2 regions of the Holdemanella hominis genome follow, and region 1 is predicted to be linked to the other one. Evidence: riboswitches for the same ligand, from Rfam matches in the RefSeq annotation. Region 1 holds a riboswitch; the other holds the start of a gene.
What was found. Region 1 has a riboswitch for FMN ahead of H8911_RS09105 (ECF transporter S component). Riboswitches for the same ligand answer to the same signal wherever they lie in the genome.

Region 1 (7,185 bases):
GCCACATTGCATCTCTAAAGAAGAAGGTTGTTGTGATATATGAATAAATTTCACATGCACCCCAAACAATCAAGCCAATGGCTGCGATAATTTGAATCGTTGTGAATACCTTTTCTGGAAACACAAAACATAAAATACCAATAAGAATCAATACTATACTTAATATTATACTCATTCTTTTAGCCTTTTTATACCTTTCATTCCATTGTGTTTTGAATTCATCAATATAATCATAATCAGAATCAAACCATTTCATAAGTAACATCTCCTTTATGATTTCAGTATAACACTATTTTTAGCGCTTTCAACACCACAGTGCTAGACACGTTTTAAATTCTGTCTATTATTGTAAATTTATGTCATCAATGATAAACTTTTATTTGTCGAAAAAAAGGAGATTCTAAATGTTTAAAAAATACCTGATTGTGTTTTTTGTATCTATGGTACCACTTATTGAACTTCGTGGAGCAATTCCAATCGCAGCCGGAATGGGATTACCATTTATTCAATATTATATAATTGCGATTATTGGAAATATGATTCCTGTTCCCTTCATCTATTTCTTTGCCAGAAAGATTCTTGTCTGGGGAGCTGACAAGCCAGTTGTCGGAAACTTCTTTACGTGGTGTCTAGAAAAAGGTGAAAAAGGTGGTAAAAAATTACAAGCCACTGCAGGAAAAGGATTGTTTGTAGCCCTATTAATATTTGTGGGCATTCCATTACCAGGAACAGGAGCCTGGACTGGTACACTTGCCGCTAGTATCTTAGATATGAATTTCAAATCGAGTGTACTAGCTGTTATGTTAGGTGTCATTTTAGCCGGTATCATCATGGCTCTTACGAGTATGGGATTGTTTGGAGCACTGGGAGCACTATTCTAATAGTGCTTTTTCTTTTATCTAAAAGAAAAAAGGTTTGATTTTTTCAAACCTTACTTAAACATATTGTGCCTGAAAAAATAAACAGTCGCAATTACACAAGCTAAAATAGCTACAAAACTAGGAAACCATACAAACGGAAATGGCAACTGTACGTTCATCCCATAGAATCCAAAAATAATATTTGGGATAGCCATAACAATTGTGATTACAGTCAATTTATTCATGACAATGTTCATATTATTAGAAATAATACTCGCAAACGTATCCATCGTACCTGCCATTGTGTTTGAGTAAATGTTACACATCTCGATGGCCTGATGGATTTCAATCATGACGTCCTCTAACAAATCCTCATCTTCTTCATACAATTGAATTTGTTTTCCACGCATAATTTTATTTAATGTTACTTCATCCGATTTTAACGAAGTCGAAAAATAAACCAATGATTTTTCTAAACCTAACATTTCAATCAACTCATCATTTTCTACCGATTGATGTAAACGCGTCTCAGCACGACTTGATAAACGATCAATTTGGCGTAGACAAATCAAGAAACGTTGTGAAATACGCAAAGCTAAAAGTAAGAAGAACCTCGTTTTTAAACGCGTATCCATACCTTTGATTCTTCCTTGTGACATTTCTAAAATACTCCAGTTTTCATACAAACTAATTGTGACTACATATCCTTTTAAAATCACAATACCAATTGGCAATGTGGAATAAGTTGAATCAATCGAATCATCATCTTCATTTTCCGCACTTGGATAGTCAAAAATAATCAACAACTGTCTAAAATCATCGTCATAGTCCATATGCGAGCTTTCTTCTTCATCCAGTGAAGATTTGACAAATTCAGGTAAAACACCAATTTGTTCAATCAAATAATATCTTTCTTCTTCTGTAGGTGCAATCGCATTAATCCAACAGCCTGGTTCTGGTTCTTGAATTTTGCGTGTTCCATCTTCAAATGTTTTATAAAACTCTAACACAATTTGTCCTCCTTATATCTTAAACGAAGACAAATCCCATGTCTCCGAACATATATACATTTTTATTATTAAAATAACTCGGGTCTGGAGACATGTTTCCACCTACTTTCTACTAGAGAATATTGTATCATATTCATGTCATTTTCTTGTAAATTTTCACAAAAAAAAGACTAGTAAAAACTAGTCATAAGGTTTGTATTCCACTGTTTCTTTGTCAAAATCAATAAACAATTGGAATGCATTACGATCTTTGTCTTCATCCCAGATTTCAACAAACTTAGGTGTAACTTCAATTAGAATTTCTGTATCTACATGTGAATATGCATTGTAGCTTTGCCACAAGAATTCTTTGTATTTCTTTTCAAAAATACGACCAGGTTCATCAACAACCAAGCCTAAGTTTTTAGCTGTCCCCTCTACTTGCACTCCATTAAAGCACATAGCTACTTTATCATTTTTGAACAATTGTTGTGTTTTTCTAAAGTTTTTGTCCGTCTTAAAATAAATCTTGTCATTGTAGAAAACGCAACTTACATTTCTTACCATAGGATAATCGTCTACACAGCTAGCCAAAGCCATGATTTTATAATCCCCTAATTTTTCATCCATAATTTTTTTTGCTTCTAAAAGTTCCATGTTTTTCCTAACCTTTCATAACTAATATTAAAACTGCAATTGATACAATAATAAATGCACTGACAATTCCAACATCTTTTGTAAGTCCTTCACTTGTATTAGGCTGTGTAACAAACTGCGTATTTCTCAACGCATTTACAAGTGGTTTGTAGATCAACATTGCACAGGCTGCATTTAATGTACATTTAATAAAATTGAATGGAACAATACCTGGAAGTAACATACCGACCACTGCACTTCTTGGCATTTGATAATAAATCGGTGTAACAATATAGTTCCATAATGTCATACTCAATGTACAGCATACAGTTCCTAATACCAAGCCGATGATAGCTCCTTTTTTAGAGTGTTTATACTTATAGATGCAAGCTGCAACACATGCAAATGTACAAGTTGAAATCACATTCATCAAAACATCTAATAAGTTTCCTCCACGGAATACGATTTCTAAAAACGAACACAATAGACTCATAATAAAAGATGTCATAGGGCCATAAATAAATCCTGCAATCACAATAATGATATCTTTTGGATCGTAGCTTAGAAAAGATACGGCTGGTACAATTGGAAATTGTATCAATAAGTTTAAAACCATTGCCATCGCACTTAAGATCGCAATCGTTGTTAGTTTCTTTGTTGAACTCATAAATCATCATCCCTTCATATATCAACTAAAAAAACGTGCCTAAAGAAAATCCCCTAGGCGCGTTTAAATATACAAAAGAATATATAAAAACATCTTCTTCCATCCAGACTATACTGTCGCCACTGGAATTGCACCAGTTCATGCATAATGCTCGCGGGGTTTACCGCCGATAGGGAATTTCACCCAACCCTGAAGATTTAATTTATGCAAATTCAGTATACACTTGTTTCAAGTAAAAAAAAAGAGCAAATTAAATTGCTCTTTGTAGTATCCTTAAATCATAAGCCATGTTCTGTTCCACTTGCGTGGTGACAGTCATTTATCTATAGCATAAAGCTATCCAGCCTTCCTTTCGTTTCATTCCAGCCGGTTCCCCTACCAAATTTGGGTTTCTCGCTTGTGGGGTTTACCCGTTCCACCCTATACGTTTCCATATAGATTCGTCTCTGTGGCACTTTTAAAGTTTGTTTACATAGTTTCCCTTAGCAAACAAAACAGCCGTCAAGCAATAACTTGCCTAGACTTATTTATTCATCTAGCACAAACACTACAATCATCACAGATTGTGCGAGCATGGACTTTCCTCTAACTATCTATGTAGCCAGCGACTGTCGATTTAATTCACTATTCTTCACTTTGATTAAATACAGCTTTTTCCAAACGTGCAATACGTTTTAAAATATCGACTGTATTACTGCTTCCATTCACAAAATCAGAATTTACTTTTTCGTTTAAGTTTTCATTCTCACTTTGTAACGCAAACAACTGTTGCTGCAATTCTTTGATTTTTTCTTCATAACGAGTGACTGCAGCACCTAATTCTTCTACTTTTTCATCATATTTTTGATAATCTTCAATTACCATATCTAGAAATTCATCTACTTCAGCAGGGGCATATCCCTTCAAGTCTACATGAAATTCTTTTTCATAAATTTCCTGAGCTGTCAAATTCATATCTTTTGCCATATATAAGTCCCCCCTATATCTACCTAAGTATTATGAATGTTTTACACAAAAAAATCAACTCTGACTTTTCAGATTCATTGAATGTTCATTCTTTTTCATATATAATGTTCGTGATGAGCACTATTAAATATCCGAATGCAATTTCAACCATAAATACAATGCAACAAAAGAGTTATAGTTCTCGAGGTATGCGCCTCGAAAACGATATAAATGACTCTAATAAATATTATAGAGAACTCGATAAAGCTTTGATTTATAAAAAGCCAACACCCGTTCAAGTTGTTCATGTGGACTATCCAAAAAGGCAAAGAGCTAAAATTACTGAAGCTTACTATAAAACGCCTTCCACGACGGACTACAACGGCGTATATCGAGGTAAATACATTGATTTTGAAGCAAAGGAAACGAAAAATAAAACGAGTTTCCCACTCTTTATGATTCACCCACATCAAATCAAACATCTAAAAAAAGTTGTATTTCATGGAGGTATTGGTTTTTTTATTATTCGATTTAATTATCATAACGAAACCTACCTTATTGATTCAAAACTGCTCATAGATAAAATAGAAAATATAGACAAAAGCTCTATACCATATTCTTGGTTTCAATCCCACGGGATTCTTATTCAAGAAGGATTATATCCTAGGTTAGCGTATTTAAAAGCTGTAGATGAACTCTATTTTAAGGAGGATAAGTAAATGGCCCAATCACAACACGAACAAAATAAGCCAAAAACACAAAAGACAAACAGAAGAAAACTAGACATTTGGAATAAACTAGCCGTATCCGTCTTATCTATATTTTTAGTTGGATGCATCTCCGTATTCTTCGTTCTTGTTAACATTATCAACGATCCTGACGGCATGCGTTTTTCGCAAGACGGTTTGACTACATTATCCAATTCAAGACTTTACGATGCTTCAGGCAACGTATTCTATGAACTTGGAGATGAGATCCGTGAAGACGTAACCTATTCACAAATTCCACAATCTGTTGTCGATGCTTTTTTATCAATTGAAGATTCACGTTTCTTCGACCACAATGGATTTGACTTGCCACGTTTTTTGAAATCTGCTATGGCAAACTTGAAATCTGGAAGTCTTGCTCAAGGTGGTTCTACATTAACCATGCAGATGATTGATAATGCATTTACTAAGAACCAGGAAAAGAAATTAGAAACTGAACAGGGTACGATCACAACCGTTCAAAAATTAAAATTAAAAGTTCAAGAAATCTATCTTTCATTGATTGCTGAACAAAGCATTAATAAAGAACAAATCTTTGAATACTACGTAAACCGTATTTGGTTTGGTTCAGGAAACAATACACGTGGCATTCAAAAAGCCGCACAATACTTCTTTAACAAAGATGTATCCCAATTAAATTTAGGTGAGGCTGCCTTCTTGGCAGGTTGTATCAATGCACCAGATACATACAATCCATTAAACAATTTAAACGAAGCAAACACAAAGCTAGATCATTTAAAAGCTGCTCAAAATCGTAGAAATGTAACTTTAGAATTGATGTTACAACATGGTTATATTACGGAAGAAGAATTTAATCTTGCTTCAAACCAAGATTTGTCATTCTCTTTAGAATATGTAGAGCGTACAAGTGATGATCCAAATCAAGCTTATATCACACAAACATTAAGTGAGGTTATGGAATTAACTGGACAAGATCCGGCCATTATTCCAATGGATATCTATACCGCACTAAATCAAGATGCTCAAAAACAAGCTGATGAAATATGTAACGGTAACATCGTTCAATTCCCTAACGAATATTTCGATGTTGGTTTCTCAATGATTGAAAACGATACGGGGGAAATTATTGCAGTTGGACCTGGCCGTCGTTATCACTCAGACTCCGTAAAAATTGATTACTCAACCGAACCAAATCAACCAGGTTCAAGTATGAAACCATTACTTGCCTATGCAAGTACATTTGATATCTTAGGATGGTCTACCTCTCATCAGGTAAACGATAAGAAAAAAGACTATTGGAAAAATGGTTCTTACGCTCCTAAAAACTCAGACGGTAAATACAATGGTATTATGAGTTTACAAGATGCATTAGGTGTTTCAAAAAATACCACAGCCGCTCAAGCTATGATTGATTTAGTAACCGCTAAAGGCTATGATTATTGGATCGATTATTGTAAAAAGCTTGGTTTTAGCGATGAAGTAGCTGAAGGATTTAATGAACAATACGCAATCGGTGGTTCGAGCATGCGTGCAAGCCCAATCCAACAAGCAAGTGCTTACTCAACATTTGCGAATGGAGGTAAGCGTGTAGATGCTCACCGTGTAAGAAAAGTAGTTCGTAGATCCGATAAAAAAGAATTTAAGACAAACGCTAAAACATATGATATTATCAGTGAACAAGCCGCATGGATGATTTCGCAATTACTTGAAAAAGTAGTTTCAGGTGGTTACCAAAACTACAACGAAATTCTTGCGAGCAACTATACAGTATATGGAAAATCAGGTACAACAGACTGGCCTGCGAACCCATATAAAATTCCTGAGGGGGTTGCCAAAGATGAATGGTCAGTAGGCTATACAAATAAATATACAATCGCTTGTTGGAGTGGATATACAACGGATGCCATCACAAACTATGGTATGTATATTACTTGGAATGATTTAAATGTTGCTTCAGCATTCCATATTTCACACTACATGCTTGATTACATGCAAAAATATGCAACATATTCTGCACTTGAAAGACCTAGTGGTATCTCAGACTACAGGGGTGGATACATCAAAGATGAATTCAAATCAAAAGGTGATATAACATCCGAAAACAATGATGCGCAAGATGCTTGTGAAGCCAATGGTGGCGAATGGGATGAAGAAAACCAGACATGTAAAAAGTCTGATGATAAAGAAAGAGAAGCTTGTGAAGCCGATGGTGGTGAATGGGATTCTGAAGCTGGTACATGCAAAAAAGAAGAAAAAGAAGAAACAAACGAAGCCGAAAAAACTTGTACAGATAACGGCGGAACTTGGGACGGAAGTGCATGTACATATCCTTCTACAGAACCAACAGAACCTACAGAACC
Region 2 (7,185 bases), on a different contig from region 1:
AACTTGGAGAAGTGAAGACAACGTCCTATTATAAAGTCAAGAAAAAGGATGTCATCAAAAAAGACAGCGTGGATGATAATGCCCAAGCTTTACAAGTATATCTGAAGTATTTAGGATATGATGTGGATCGAACAGATACATATTTTTCAAATACCAGCTCTCAAGCTTTGGCAAGTTTTCAACAGGACAATCGTTTAGAAGTAACGGGAGATTGTGATAAAAAGACGTGGGATCTTTTGATGGAAAAAGTATTGTTGAAGATGAATGGAACACCAAGTGATGATACGCAAAGACAAAAAGCGATAGAAGAGGCACAAAAGTAGGTATAAACCTACTTTTTGTATATAATGGAGAAGAAGGATGTGAACGTATGAAAAATCAGTTTGAATTAATATCTGAATATAAACCGAGTGGAGATCAGCCAGAAGCTATTAGGGAATTGGTTTCTGGTTTAAAAGAAGATAAAAAATTTCAAGTACTGTTGGGAGCTACAGGAACTGGAAAAACATTTACAATTTCGAATGTGATTGCCCAAGTGAATCGACCAACCTTGGTGTTTGCACATAATAAAACTTTGGCGGGACAGTTGTATTCCGAATTTAAAGAATTTTTTCCACATAATCGTGTGGAATATTTCGTCTCTTATTTTGATTATTACCAGCCAGAAGCCTATTTGCCAAAAACAGATACATATATTGATAAAAACACAAAGACCAATGAAGAATTGGATATGCTTAGAATGGCAGCTGTAAATAGTGTTTTAGAAAGAAGAGATACGATTATTGTAGCTAGTGTTGCCTCTATTTATGGTGCTAGTAATCCAGAACAATATCGTCATATGATCTTTACTTTAAGAAGCGGACAGATCATTGAAAGAAATGAATTGATGCTAGCGTTAGTACATCAACAATATAAGCGTAATGATACAGATCCATTAAGAGGGACTTTTAGAGTACGTGGGGATGTCATTGAAATCACACCAGGTCATACAGATCGTTATTTAATTCGTATTGAAATGTTTGATGATGAAGTGGAAAGAATTTGTGAAGTCGATCCAGTAACAGGACATGTCAATCAATCTTATCAGCTGTATATTATTTATCCGGCCAATGGCTATGCGACAAGTATGGATATCATCAATCATGCAGCAGACACAATTCAAGAAGAATTGGATGAAAGATTGGCTTATTTTGATGAGCAGGATAAACCATTAGAAAAAGAGCGTTTGGAACAAAGGTGTCGTTATGATATAGAAGCATTAAGGGAATTTGGCGTATGTCCAGGTATTGAAAACTATTCAAGGCATATTGATGGCAGAAAACCAGGCGAAAAACCGTATACACTATTTGATTATTTTCCAGATGATTTCTTGCTTGTGGTAGATGAAAGTCATGTTTCTTTACCACAAATTCGTGGCATGTATAATGGAGACCGCGCAAGAAAACAAATATTGGTGGATTATGGCTTTAGACTTCCAAGTGCTTTAGATAATCGACCTTTGCGTTTTAATGAATTTGAGGGGTTGATTAAAAATGCCATCTTTGTATCTGCAACACCTGGAGATTATGAACTGGATCAAACGCATGGGGAAATTGTTGAACAAATCATTCGTCCAACAGGTCTTTTAGACCCGGAAGTCGAAGTACGTCCTATTGAAGGTCAAATTGATGACTTAGTAGATGAAATCAAGGAGCGCCTTGAAAAACATGAAAGAACTCTGATTACGACGCTAACGGTTCGTATGGCTGAAGATTTAACTTCCTATTTAAAGAATATGGATTTAAAAGTAGCGTGGCTACACCATGAAGTTACAACGATTGAACGTACGGAGATCATTCATGATTTACGCCAAGGAAAATACGATGTACTTGTAGGTATCAACTTATTAAGGGAAGGCTTGGATATTCCGGAAGTCAGCTTGATTGCGATATTAGATGCGGATAAAGAAGGTTTCTTAAGATCAAGACGATCATTGATTCAGATTATTGGTCGTGCGGCACGTAATGCCAAAGGTAAAGTTATTATGTATGCCGACAAAATTACGGAAAGTATGCAAGAAGCCATAGATGAAACCGCAAGACGTAGATCGATTCAGATGGAATACAATGAAAAACATGGTATTGTTCCTAAGACAATCATCAAACCAATCCACGATGTAGTTCGTTCTAAGGAAACTAAGGAAATGGCAGCTAAGTATTTGAAGAAGAAAAAGTTGCCGGCAAAACAAAAGGAAAAGATGATCAAAGAATTAGAGCAGGAAATGAAAGAGGCAGCTCGTACTTTAGATTTCGAAAGAGCAGCGCAGTTAAGAGATATCTTATTTGAGATGAAAGGTGAAAAATAGTCACATTGTGAAAAAATAAACAAATTAATTGCATAATGAAAATAAGTGTGTTATTTTATTTGCGAACATAGATTCAATGAGTTCTTCGGGGCAGGGTGCAATTCCCTACCGGCGGTAAAAGTCCGCGACCCACGCAAGTGGCTGACTTGGTGTAATTCCAAGACCGACAGTATAGTCTGGATGGTAGAAGACACAAAAGTATTTTTTGTATTTTTTAGACCCCGAGAAGATTTTTCTTGGGGTTTTCCTTTTGGAAGAGCTTATCCGAATCAAAAGGAGGTAAAAAGATGAAAAAATGGAATGTTCAAACAATTGTATTAACGGCGATGCTTGCAGGTCTTGCCGGGGCACTGATGTCACTGGAATTTTCTTTACCAATGATGCCACCATTCTACAAGATTGATTTTAGTGATGTACCAAGTATTATTGCCCTATTTAGTCTAGGACCTGTATCTGCCACTTTAGTTGAAGTTATTAAATTGATTGTAAAAGTAGTGACTGTAGGAACAAATACAGCTTATGTGGGTGAACTCGCAAATCTTTTAGGAATTGCTCTATTTATTTTACCAACATGGTTTGTGTACAAGAAGATGAATAAGACAAGAAAAGCTGTTATTGTCTCTTTAATTGTTGGAATTCTAATTCGTACTGTATTCGCATGTTTCTGTAATGCATGTATTACTTTGCCACTATATGCCAAAGCTATGGGAATGCCGTTAGATTCTGTTGTGCAAATGGTAGGTTCTGTAAATCCAAGTATTAAAGATTTAATTTCATTTATTGCATTTGCGACAATTCCATTTAACTTGATCAAAATCTCAGCTAACTATATCATTGGATATTTCTTGATGGAAAGATTGTCTGCCATTCGTCCAAGTTTTAAGTTTATTTATGAGGCAAATAAGTATGATTTGTAAGTATCAAGAATTAACACGTTTAGAAATGGAACAAGTCGATCGAGAAAACACAATTGTTTTGATTCCATTAGGTGCATTAGAACAACATGGAAATCAAGCACCACTTGGTACGGATACACTCATTGCCACAGCCATGTGTGACTATATTGAAAAAGAGTTAAAGGATGAGGACATACATTTATTGTTGTTTCCAGTCATTCCAGTTGGATTGAGTACGGAACATAAAGAGTTTTGTGGCTCTATTACATTTAAACCTATGACTTACTATCATATGTTGTATGACTTATGTGAAAGTCTAGCTCATCATGGCTTTAAAAAATTGGCTTTTCTTGTATGTCATGGTGGAAATGCACCGGTCGCAAATTTGATTTCTAGAGAAGTAAGAAGCGATTTTAAAGTGTATCCATTTGTATTAAACTCAGGAGCCTTTGATCATCCAGTTGTAAAGGCAACAATTTCTAAAGGGAATACTTTTGATTTTCATGGTGGAGAAATGGAAACTTCCATGGTCATGGCAATTGATGAAAGTTTAGTTAAGTTAGAAACAAGTGAAAAGGGTATTCCTAAAAATACAGCTATGAAAGCACATTTGTCTTGGCTTGCATCGGATTGGGTAACTGAGCAGCAAAAACCAATTGGGATTGGTGGAGATCCAAAGGGTGCGACTAAAGAAAAGGGAGAAATCATTTTATCAATTAGCGCAAAAGAAATTGTTAAGGATTTGATTTTAATTCGTGACTTTAAAGAATAATATTTTGAAATGGTTTACATTTGATAAAAATGCGTTCACTCTTTATAATTATAAGTATGATAAAAGTAGCCATATTAGAATATGAAAAAGAAACTAAGGACATCGTTTTTCAATTATCTAAATTGTTTATGCATGAGGATTGGTGTTTTCGTCATTACTTAAAGGCGAGTGATCTGGCAAAACGGATGAAGAAAGAAGAGTATCAATTATTTGTGTTTGATGAAATGTTTAAGACGAATCGTATTGAAAGTGTATTTGTACATGATAATCCAAATGCGATTGTGATTTATGTGTGTGAAAATCCAATTAAGACGCGTGGCGATGATGAAAGAAGTCGTGTGTTCTATATTTCAAAAGAAAATATCGCAGATGACATTTCAGCTTATGATCAAATGATTCGTTCGCAATGTATTCAAAGTCATGTATATGAATTTAATTATGATGGAGTTCGTATGAATCTTTCGTATGAAGATATCTACTATTTGGAAAAGAATGAAAAGATGGTGTATTTCTATACAAAAAAAGGCGTTTTTCATAAGCGTGATAGTATGAATGCACTTGAAGAAGTGTTTAAAGAGTTCGGTTTTTTACGAGTACACGTATCCTATATTGTGAATTCTAAATATATTGTGGTTTGGTATAAAGATGAAGTTGAGCTTATAAACAAGGTTCTGATTCCTGTTTCGAGAGGAAAAAAACGAAAGATATCGATGAAATAACCGATTTTACCAGTAAAAAGGCGAGTTTTACCACTTGTCTTTTCTTTTTGATTTTGTTGGTTATAATGAAAGTGCAAAGAGAAGTAAGAGCAGAGAAAACTTCTCTTGAGACAAAAAGAGAGCGGTGAGAAGATGACAATAACATAGGGTTGAAACGGAAAGTTTTAACTATAAAAAGTTGAAGCTATGGAGAGAAGGCTCCAAAGGTTAAGCTAGAGGAATTCTAGAAAAAACATTCAGTGGAACTTAACAAGAAAAGGAAATAGGATTTAGATAAAGGGTTTTATTGAGTGAATAATCACAAAAAGGATAGAGTACTTGGAATGTTAAGGATATCATCCAATCTAGATCATGGAACTTAAAGATACTCATATATGGTCATACTTGAGAAAATGCTTAAGGAAAATGAATAGAATAAAATCATAATGCGGATGATAAAAAATTGGATAAGGTAGAAAAGTTATCCGGTTTAAAAAAAGTGAATAAATAAATCAGAGCAGATGGAATGTCTGCTCTAATTTTTGTATAATTGTCTCGGTGATGAAGATATGGAAATTAACTATTATGATAATCCATTCGCATCCAAAAGAACGAATGTGATTGCACGAAACGGAGTTGTCTGCACAGGAAATAATTTAGCTACACAAGCTGGTTTAAGAATGCTTATGCAGGGTGGAAATGCCGTAGATGCGGCCATTGCGACGGCAGCTTGTTTGACGGTTGTAGAACCATGTTCAAATGGACTTGGATCCGATGGATTTGCGATTGTGTGGATGAAAAATAAGATGTATGGCATGAACAGTTCAGGTCATTCTCCATATGCGATTTCGGCAGATAAAGTGGATGAAATTCCAAAACGAGGATGGATTCCAGTTACGGTGCCTGGTGCAGTAAAGGGTTGGAAAGCTTTAAGTGAAAGATTTGGTTCTTTGCCGTTTAAAAAGTTATTAGAACCTGCCATTGATTATGCAAGAAATGGATATCCAGTCAGTGCAGAGATTGCTCGTATGTGGAAAAAAGCATTAAATGCGATTCCAAATAGTGAGGAGTTTAAGAGCTGGTATGATACTTTTACTTTTGATGGAAAAACACCTGAACCAGGACAGATGATTTGCATGCCAAAACTTGCGGATGCACTAGAAAAGATTGCTGATACAAATACAGATTCTTTGTATTATGGAGAATTGGCAGATCGAATTGATGAAGAATCTAAAAGATTTGGTGGATTCTTACGAAAACAAGATTTAGAAGATCACAAGGTTGAATGGGTCAATCCAATTCATGTAGCTTATCATGGCTATCAAGTGTGGGAATTACCTCCTAATGGACAGGGCATTGTGGCTTTAATGGCTTTGAATGTTTTAAATAATTTTCAATTTAAAGAAAGAGATGTGGATTGTATTCATACGCAGATGGAAGCTTTAAAAATGGCTTTTGCGGATGCCAAAGAATATGTTACAGATCCTAAATGTATGAATATGCCAGTGGATGATTTGATAAGTGTTGATTATGGTAAACAAAGAGCAAGTCAAATTGGTCATTTGGCTTTGCCACCAAGGGTAGATAAGCCGCATGGCTCCGGTACAGTCTATTTGTGCACAGCAGATAAAGATGGCAATATGGTTTCATATATTCAATCAAACTATATGGGATTTGGTAGTGGCATTGTCGTAGATGGAGTTTCCTTACAAAATCGTGGATATGATTTTAGTTTAGATCCATCTCATGTAAATTACTTGATGCCTCATAAAAAGACGTATCATACAATTATTCCTGGTTTTTTGACAAAAGATGATAAACCTGTTGGGCCTTTTGGTGTAATGGGCGGTTATATGCAGCCACAGGGACATATGCAAGTTGTCACAAACATGATTGATTTTCATTTAAATCCACAGATGGCTTTAGATGCCAAACGATTTCAGTGGATAGAGAATATGAAATTTATTGTTGAGCCAGGCTTTGATGAGAATATAATTACTGAATTAAAGAAACGTGGTCATGAAATTGAAATAGAGTCCGAATTAGCAATGTTTGGACGTGGACAAGTCATTATTCGATTAGAAAATGGTGTCTATGTTGCAGGATGTGAATCAAGGACGGATAGTAATATTGCCTGTTATTAAATGTATGTGATAAAATTAGGGTAAATAGAAAAGTTGAGGAATTATACATGAAGCTTTTAGCTACAGATTATGATGGTACATTACGTTATGCACAGGATGTAATGCCAGAAGATTTAAAATCGATTGAAGAATGGAAAAATAAGGGGAACAAATTCGTGATTGTGACGGGTCGTTCTAAAGAATCGATTGATGCGCAAATCAAATTATTTAATTTACCATGTGATTATTTGATCACAAATAATGGTGGTATGGTTTTTGGCGAAAATGGAGATGTCTTGTTGTCGAATTATTTGAATTTTGATGTTTGCGTAGACATTTTACATAATGTTAA

Region 2: another riboswitch for FMN. It lies ahead of H8911_RS05515 (ECF transporter S component); the one in region 1 lies ahead of H8911_RS09105 (ECF transporter S component).

Annotation. Positions count from the first base shown of each region.
Region 1 is NZ_JACRWH010000042.1:299-7,483, reverse strand. It holds gene H8911_RS09125 (HdeD family acid-resistance protein) at 1-256, opposite strand, end outside; gene H8911_RS09120 (COG2426 family protein) at 405-881, shown strand; gene H8911_RS09115 (magnesium transporter CorA family protein) at 932-1,870, opposite strand; gene H8911_RS09110 (pyridoxamine 5'-phosphate oxidase family protein) at 2,051-2,506, opposite strand; gene H8911_RS09105 (ECF transporter S component) at 2,514-3,152, opposite strand; FMN riboswitch at 3,240-3,353, opposite strand; RNA gene rnpB (RNase P RNA component class B) at 3,429-3,772, opposite strand; gene gpsB (cell division regulator GpsB) at 3,777-4,118, opposite strand; gene recU (Holliday junction resolvase RecU) at 4,223-4,816, shown strand; gene H8911_RS09085 (transglycosylase domain-containing protein) at 4,817-7,185, shown strand, end outside.
Region 2 is NZ_JACRWH010000016.1:8,644-15,828, reverse strand. It holds gene H8911_RS05525 (S41 family peptidase) at 1-323, shown strand, start outside; gene uvrB (excinuclease ABC subunit UvrB) at 371-2,344, shown strand; FMN riboswitch at 2,422-2,540, shown strand; gene H8911_RS05515 (ECF transporter S component) at 2,632-3,261, shown strand; gene H8911_RS05510 (creatininase family protein) at 3,251-4,012, shown strand; gene H8911_RS05505 (LytR/AlgR family response regulator transcription factor) at 4,069-4,731, shown strand; gene H8911_RS05500 (gamma-glutamyltransferase family protein) at 5,280-6,854, shown strand; gene H8911_RS05495 (HAD-IIB family hydrolase) at 6,902-7,185, shown strand, end outside.